DNA from 2 places in the Paenibacillus lentus genome. Region 1 is predicted to be linked to the other one. Evidence: a T-box and tRNA genes for the amino acid it is inferred to sense, from the RefSeq annotation. Region 1 holds a T-box; the other holds one or more tRNA genes.
The links. The T-box of region 1 lies ahead of tyrS (tyrosine--tRNA ligase). A T-box ahead of a tRNA ligase gene usually reads a tRNA of that ligase, here a tRNA-Tyr.
Positions count from the first base shown of each region.

Region 2: it encodes a tRNA-Tyr, which carries the amino acid that the T-box ahead of tyrS (tyrosine--tRNA ligase) is inferred to sense. The anticodon was not compared.

Region 1 is NZ_CP034248.1:4,790,144-4,793,526, forward strand. It holds gene tyrS (tyrosine--tRNA ligase) at 1-1,208, opposite strand, end outside; T-box leader at 1,267-1,501, opposite strand; gene EIM92_RS21695 (hypothetical protein) at 1,571-1,852, opposite strand; gene EIM92_RS21700 (DUF2089 family protein) at 1,853-2,152, opposite strand; gene EIM92_RS21705 (LURP-one-related family protein) at 2,648-3,232, opposite strand.
Region 2 is NZ_CP034248.1:1,894,804-1,898,186, forward strand. It holds rRNA gene EIM92_RS08355 (23S ribosomal RNA) at 1-162, shown strand, start outside; tRNA gene EIM92_RS08360 (tRNA-Asn) at 341-416, shown strand; tRNA gene EIM92_RS08365 (tRNA-Ser) at 420-511, shown strand; tRNA gene EIM92_RS08370 (tRNA-Glu) at 550-624, shown strand; tRNA gene EIM92_RS08375 (tRNA-Val) at 727-802, shown strand; tRNA gene EIM92_RS08380 (tRNA-Met) at 820-893, shown strand; tRNA gene EIM92_RS08385 (tRNA-Asp) at 910-986, shown strand; tRNA gene EIM92_RS08390 (tRNA-Phe) at 1,110-1,185, shown strand; tRNA gene EIM92_RS08395 (tRNA-Thr) at 1,201-1,276, shown strand; tRNA gene EIM92_RS08400 (tRNA-Tyr) at 1,280-1,365, shown strand; tRNA gene EIM92_RS08405 (tRNA-Trp) at 1,376-1,449, shown strand; tRNA gene EIM92_RS08410 (tRNA-His) at 1,477-1,552, shown strand; tRNA gene EIM92_RS08415 (tRNA-Gln) at 1,576-1,651, shown strand; tRNA gene EIM92_RS08420 (tRNA-Gly) at 1,658-1,732, shown strand; tRNA gene EIM92_RS08425 (tRNA-Cys) at 1,744-1,817, shown strand; tRNA gene EIM92_RS08430 (tRNA-Leu) at 1,828-1,913, shown strand; tRNA gene EIM92_RS08435 (tRNA-Leu) at 1,940-2,021, shown strand; partial or broken gene EIM92_RS08440 (aldo/keto reductase) at 2,206-2,884, shown strand; gene EIM92_RS08445 (cation:proton antiporter regulatory subunit) at 3,027-3,383, opposite strand, start outside.

The sequences.
Region 1 (3,383 bases):
AAGCGGCCTTCGATGGCCAGGTCGACTGTGATTTCGAACTCCAGCTCATTGACACGCTCGCCGTTCAGCGAGATTGCGCCGCTGGTAATGTCCTCGCGTGCTTGGCGTTTTGATGGTTCGATGCCTACGTCAACGAGCCAGTCGACGATGTTCTTGGATTCCTTGGCCGCTTCGAAGGTCGGCATTTCTTTGAAGCCTTGTTCGATTTCATCGGCGGTCAGTGACTTTATATCCCTACTGAAGAGAGCTGCCGTAATTCTCTTGGCTTGATCCAGCGCTTCCTCACTGTGCACGAATCGGGTCATTTCTTCGGCCAGCGTAATTTGCGCTTCGCGCTTATGCGGCTCGGTCTGTACCTTCTCAGCCAGCGCGTCGATCGCTTCTTTATCCAGGAAGGTGAAATACTTCAGATATTTGACGACATCACGGTCGTCGGTATTCGCCCAGAATTGGTAAAACTCGTACGGCGTCGTTTTCTTCGGATCAAGCCAGATTGCGCCACCGGCTGTTTTGCCGAACTTCGTGCCATCGGCCTTCAGCATTAACGGAATCGTTAAGCCGAACGCTTGGGCTTCCGGACCTTCTTTTTTGCGGATGAGATCCAGCCCACTTGTGATATTCCCCCACTGATCGGAGCCGCCCACCTGCAGCTGCACATCCTCTTCCCGATACAGATGCAGGTAGTCCATCGACTGCAGAATTTGATACGAGAACTCCGTGAACGAAATCCCGCTATCCAAGCGGCTTGCTACGACATCTTTGGCCAGCATCGAATTGATGCTGAAATTTTTTCCGTAATCCCGCAGGAAATCAATTACGTTCAATTGGTGCGTCCAATCGTAGTTGTTCACCAATCTCAGCTCATTGTCCCCATCGGTCATGAACAGCTTCTTCATTTGCGCGGTTAACGCTTCTACGTTAGCCTGAACTTGCTCCAACGTCTGCAGACTGCGCTCGGATTGACGCCCGCTCGGGTCACCAATCGTTCCAGTTGCGCCGCCAATGAGAATGACAGGCTTATGCCCTGCCAATTGAAATCTTTTCAGCACGATAAAAGGAATCAAATGCCCAATATGCATGCTGTCTCCCGTCGGGTCCACCCCACAGTACAAAGAAATCGCCTTCTCCTCGGTCAGCTTACGGAGTCCCTCCGCGTCCGTCTGTTGATTAATCGCTTCGCGCCATTCCAATTCATCGATAATATTCAACCTATTCAGCTCCCTATATTCCATAAAATAAAAAATCGTCCCCTAGTCCAGATTAGACTACAGGGACGATTAAATTAACCGTGTTACCACCCAAATTGTACGATGATTATTCATAGCCGGCCAGCTTCATCATACCACTCTCAGCTCAATATCGTGAGCCAACCCGCTTGGCATTACCCAAGATACTCCGGAGTGTAATTCGCAAGGGATCAGTAATGCTGCCAGGTTCCATCCACCCCTGGCTTTCTGGTAAGCAGTGACTGCCCGCTACTTTGCTCCATCATCGTAATTCACATATAAGTTTACAGAAAGTATAGTGAATTGATTTTCGATTGTCAAATGTATTTTTCCCCTGAAATGAATTATAAATCTTTGGTTATCATGATCTCCATTTCCTTCTGCTGACGCTTGCGAAAAGATTTCCGACCTCTTGCCCACTCTTCTATTAAGATAATCAATCCAATAACAAGTAATACACTATACGCAATCTTACTTTCAATTCTGCTGGTTATAAACATCCATGTGACCAACGCAGTGAACAATAGAGGTACGACGGCACCAAGTATGAAACTATTTCTGCTAGCCATAAAATACTGAAACGCTGACATACCAACAATGATGAAAAATACAGTTAAATCCGGCATCTATATCCCTTTCCTCTCCGCATTATATTTTTCGATAATAAGTCGCGCATCTTCTAATGTTATACGTTCCTCAATGGCCAGTTTCTTAACGAAATTAACCAATGGTTGTGATTCATCATCCTGGACTAGCTCGATTTTTTGAATTAATCTGTCCAATCGTATGCGAACAGTCGGATAAGAGACCTTATATGCTTTTGCAAGATCCTTCAAGGAACCAGAATTGATTATGAACTTGCGCATAAATTCGATATCTTCTGAGTCTAAGGATAAAATCCACGAAGGTATATTCCGCTCTACCATCTTTTCTCCCCCCTTGTTCCCAAGGATAACCAAAAAATCAACAAAAGTAAATAGTATTTTCATTTATTTTTTAATTTTATTAAAAAAACTTTAATTTTATTAATATAGTAGATACAGGAATATGATCCTGAGAAAATGGTGTATGGCACCTTTATGGAGGTAAATGTTCAAATTGAAGCTGATATTTTTAAGCTTTGAGTATACAGAAGCAACGTAAGAAGAAATTTTGAAACGGAGAGGAAAACGAAAGGTTCTAGCCTGAAAAAGTAATTTCCAGTTAATATGATACGCGAGGGGCTTTGTAAGCCCCTCGATTGTTAAACGGTTGCTAATCCTCATTGGAAATCTGTTAGCCTAATTGCTGATCACTGTTAACATTCCATGAATGGAATTAAACGCGGTTATGTACACTGTGGAGGGACCCCTTAGATTACTCAGATTACTCAGATTCCTTAGATCCCTTAGCATCTTAGCACTTTAGCTTTCTATCCCCTACTAACCCGACTGCTGCCCGTCAATCGCACATAACAATACGCTAGCGGCAAGTCCAAGACGGCGATCAAGCGTATGTGACGGATCGCTGGAGAAATCTACATTGATTTTCGTGACAAATGGGTTGAAATTCTGCTTAAAAGTACTAATCGTGCTGCCATTCATTTCTACACTATAAGTCTGCGGGATCAAGTTGGTCAGGAATCGGCGCAGTAATGCAAACAGCCTGTTATCCTCCTTAATCCGACCGATTTCAGCCTCGGCGGCATTTTGAATAACCCATTCATCCTTCAAAATGGACTTCATGCCTTTTCGCCGCAGGCTTCCGACATGCTCACCTGTACGCGCATCGTGCACATCATAAGTAGCAGAAAAATCGATTACACTACGCGCCTTGATCGTCAGCAATTCCTCGCTCATACTCTCATCGCTATAAAGCCGAATGTCCTCCTTGAGCTTAAAAGCCTTCATTTGAGAGAACATAATCAGCTCCTCATTATTGGCATTATAAATGTGAAACTTGGCTCCCAGTACGGAAAGCACCTTTTTTCGAACTAAATATTGATCGTAACCAAATTTATGATCCACTTTTCCTATTAACCTCCTATGAACTTTGATTATTCTATCATACGGCAAGCTAGAGGCACTGTATATAGAAGCGGTTTAATAATTACCAAGCTAATCCAAAAGAATGTTCACCACCGGTGGACTTTTCTCGCCGAAATGTTTTTTAAATAGT
Region 2 (3,383 bases), 2.4 Mb from region 1:
CGGATGGGATAAACGCTGAAAGCATCTAAGCGTGAAGCCCTCCTCAAGATGAGATTTCCCAATTAGTAAGACCCCTTGAAGACGACGAGGTTGATAGGCCTGAGGTGGAAGTGCAGCAATGTATGGAGCTGACAGGTACTAATCGGTCGAGGGCTTATCCAAACTTTACCCCAAAAAGTGAAGCGGAGGCTTCGAAGAGTATACCGAATACTGAAGGTTTGCAAAGCAAACTACTTCGGAAGGATAAACTTCGGGGGCCCCGGTGAACCAAGTAAGGGCTAACACGCAAATGAAGTTTCGTATCCAGTTTTCAAGCGATCAAGCTTGAGGTGAATATTGTTCCCTGATAGCTCAGTCGGTAGAGCACTCGACTGTTAATCGAGTTGTCACAGGTTCGAGTCCTGTTCGGGGAGCCATATGGAGAGGTGTCCGAGTTGGCCGAAGGAGCACGATTGGAAATCGTGTAGGCGTCACAAGCGTCTCGAGGGTTCGAATCCCTCTCTCTCCGCCATTATTTATTTAAGTATTATTGAAATGTGATACATATATGGCCCGTTGGTCAAGGGGTTAAGACACCTCCCTTTCACGGAGGTAACAGGGGTTCGAATCCCCTACGGGTCACCACTTTCTTTAATACTACGGATAAAGTATGAGAAATAACGAGTACCATAAAAATAACTTGATTTCTAGATGGGTTATATGGTACAATAGAAATTGTCTTTCCTTGGAGGCTTAGCTCAGCTGGGAGAGCATCTGCCTTACAAGCAGAGGGTCAGCGGTTCGATCCCGTTAGCCTCCACCATATAATTTTATAACTGACGCGGGGTGGAGCAGCACGGTAGCTCGTCGGGCTCATAACCCGAAGGTCGCAGGTTCAAATCCTGTCCCCGCAATTGTATTACCTAGTGTGGAGCCGTGGTGTAGAGGCCTAACATGCCTGCCTGTCACGCAGGAGATCGCGGGTTCGAATCCCGTCGGCTCCGCCATTAACTTCCTTGAATAAAGGATCAGAATCCGTTAAGGATTCGCAAGCTTGGCTCTGGAAACTGTCACTCTAATGAGCTGATCGCAGCGGAATAGGTGAAGGATCCAAGGGAACTATCCTATATGGCTCGGTAGCTCAGTCGGTAGAGCAGAGGACTGAAAATCCTCGTGTCGGCGGTTCGATTCCGTCCCGAGCCACCATTGATAATTGAAAATGCCGGTGTAGCTCAATTGGTAGAGCAACTGACTTGTAATCAGTAGGTTGGGGGTTCAAGTCCTCTCGCCGGCACCACATGGAGGCTTAGCGAAGTGGCCAAACGCAGCAGACTGTAAATCTGTTCTCGTACGAGTTCGGTGGTTCGAATCCATCAGCCTCCACCAGTTTTACCATAGGGGCATAGTTTAAAGGTAGAACAGCGGTCTCCAAAACCGTTAGTGTGGGTTCAATTCCTGCTGCCCCTGCCAGTTCTACAATATCATACTTTTATTATGGCGGTCGTGGCGAAGGGGTTAACGCACCGGATTGTGGCTCCGGCATTCGTGGGTTCAAGTCCCATCGATCGCCCCATTTTCATCTAAAAAATCATATATTGGGGATTAGCCAAGCGGTAAGGCAACGGACTTTGACTCCGTCATTCCATAGGTTCGAATCCTATATCCCCAGCCATATGTTGCGGACGTGGCTCAGCGGTAGAGCATCGCCTTGCCAAGGCGAGGGTCGCGGGTTCGATTCCCGTCGTCCGCTCCATTTATATATATGGCGCCATAGCCAAGTGGTAAGGCACAGCTCTGCAAAAGCTTTATCCCCAGTTCGAGTCTGGGTGGCGCCTCCATTATTACTCTGCGGGAGTGGCGGAATCGGCAGACGCACAGGACTTAAAATCCTGCGGTAGGTTACTACCGTACCAGTTCAAGTCTGGTCTTCCGCACTTGTATTGAGTTGAAGTTACACTATGCCGATGTGGTGGAATTGGCAGACACGCCGCACTCAAAATGCGGTGCCGAGAGGCTTGCCGGTTCGAGTCCGGCCATCGGTATTATGAATAAGAAGGTATATAAAATGGCTTACGTAAGCCATTTTATATACCTTCTTTATTTTGATAAATTTTTCGCATAGGCATAGGAGAAGGAAGTTTGACTTTAGTACTTGTAAAGTATATTTTGGGTATGAGATAGTTCTTAGCAAAGATTTTTTAACTTATTAAGGAGGCTTGCTACAGAATGAGGAACATGCAATCCACAGTAACCCTGTCGAATGGAGAACAGATGCCATGGCTAGGTCTTGGCGTGTTCAATTACAACAAAAGTATGGAACTCTGATCAAGGCTATGAAAATACACTGAAGGCATTCGATACTAGCATGAATAAGCTGGGGCTGGATTATCTGGATCTGTATTTAATTCATTGGCCAGTTAAGGGTAAATATAAAGAGACTTGGAAAGCACTTGAGAAACTACATAGAGATGGACGTGTTCGCTCCATTGGAGTTTCTAATTTTCAAATTCATCACCTGCAGGATTTGCTGGAAAATGCTGAAATCAAGCCAGTGATCAATCAGGTAGAACTACATCCCTTGCTTAGCCAGGTGGAGCTAAGGGATTATTGTAAGTCTCAGGGAATCCAAATTGAAGCATGGTCACCTCTAGCTCAAGGTCAACTATTGGATAATGAAGTCCTTAAAACTATAGGAGCCAAATACGGCAAGTCGACAGCACAGGTTATAATTCGCTGGGATCTGCAGAATGAAATTGTTACGATACCTAAATCCGCCAAGGAACATCGTATCATTGAAAATGCAAATGTATTTGATTTCGAATTGACTCAAGAAGAGATAGAGCAGATTAATAATTTGAATCAGAATAAGCGTATTGGCCCGGATCCTGACAATTTCGATTTCTAGTCAAGCGGTGTAGTAACATATACTGCGGGCTATATAAGAAAGAAGCGCCTTGAGTTCTATTAGAACTTACAGCGCTTCTTCTGATTTTAATTGGCTAGTTGTAAATAACCGCCAGGCTAGTATTCAGTTAGAAGGCAGAACATTAAGCACTTCCATTCAATAAAATCTGTCTAATCTGCTGCTGGTGCAGACGCTCGCCGATAACGACAACTAATGCGCCCGCTGTAAGTAGCAGATCCGGACCAGGATTGATGTGTTTGGAATGATTGCTCTCCACAACAGCGATGATCGTGGCGCTGGAACGCTGACGTACGCGCAGTTCGCCAATCGTTTTGCCGATAGCTTTGTAGTGAGGCTCTAGTTTGTACCACTCTATAATGAGATCGCCTAATGCGACTTCTATATTTTCCAATGGAGTAGGCTTATAAGTGACTCCGCCGATAATGGCAGAGACATATCGCGCTTCCTCGTCGGTTAAAGATATTTTGGAGATGCTGTC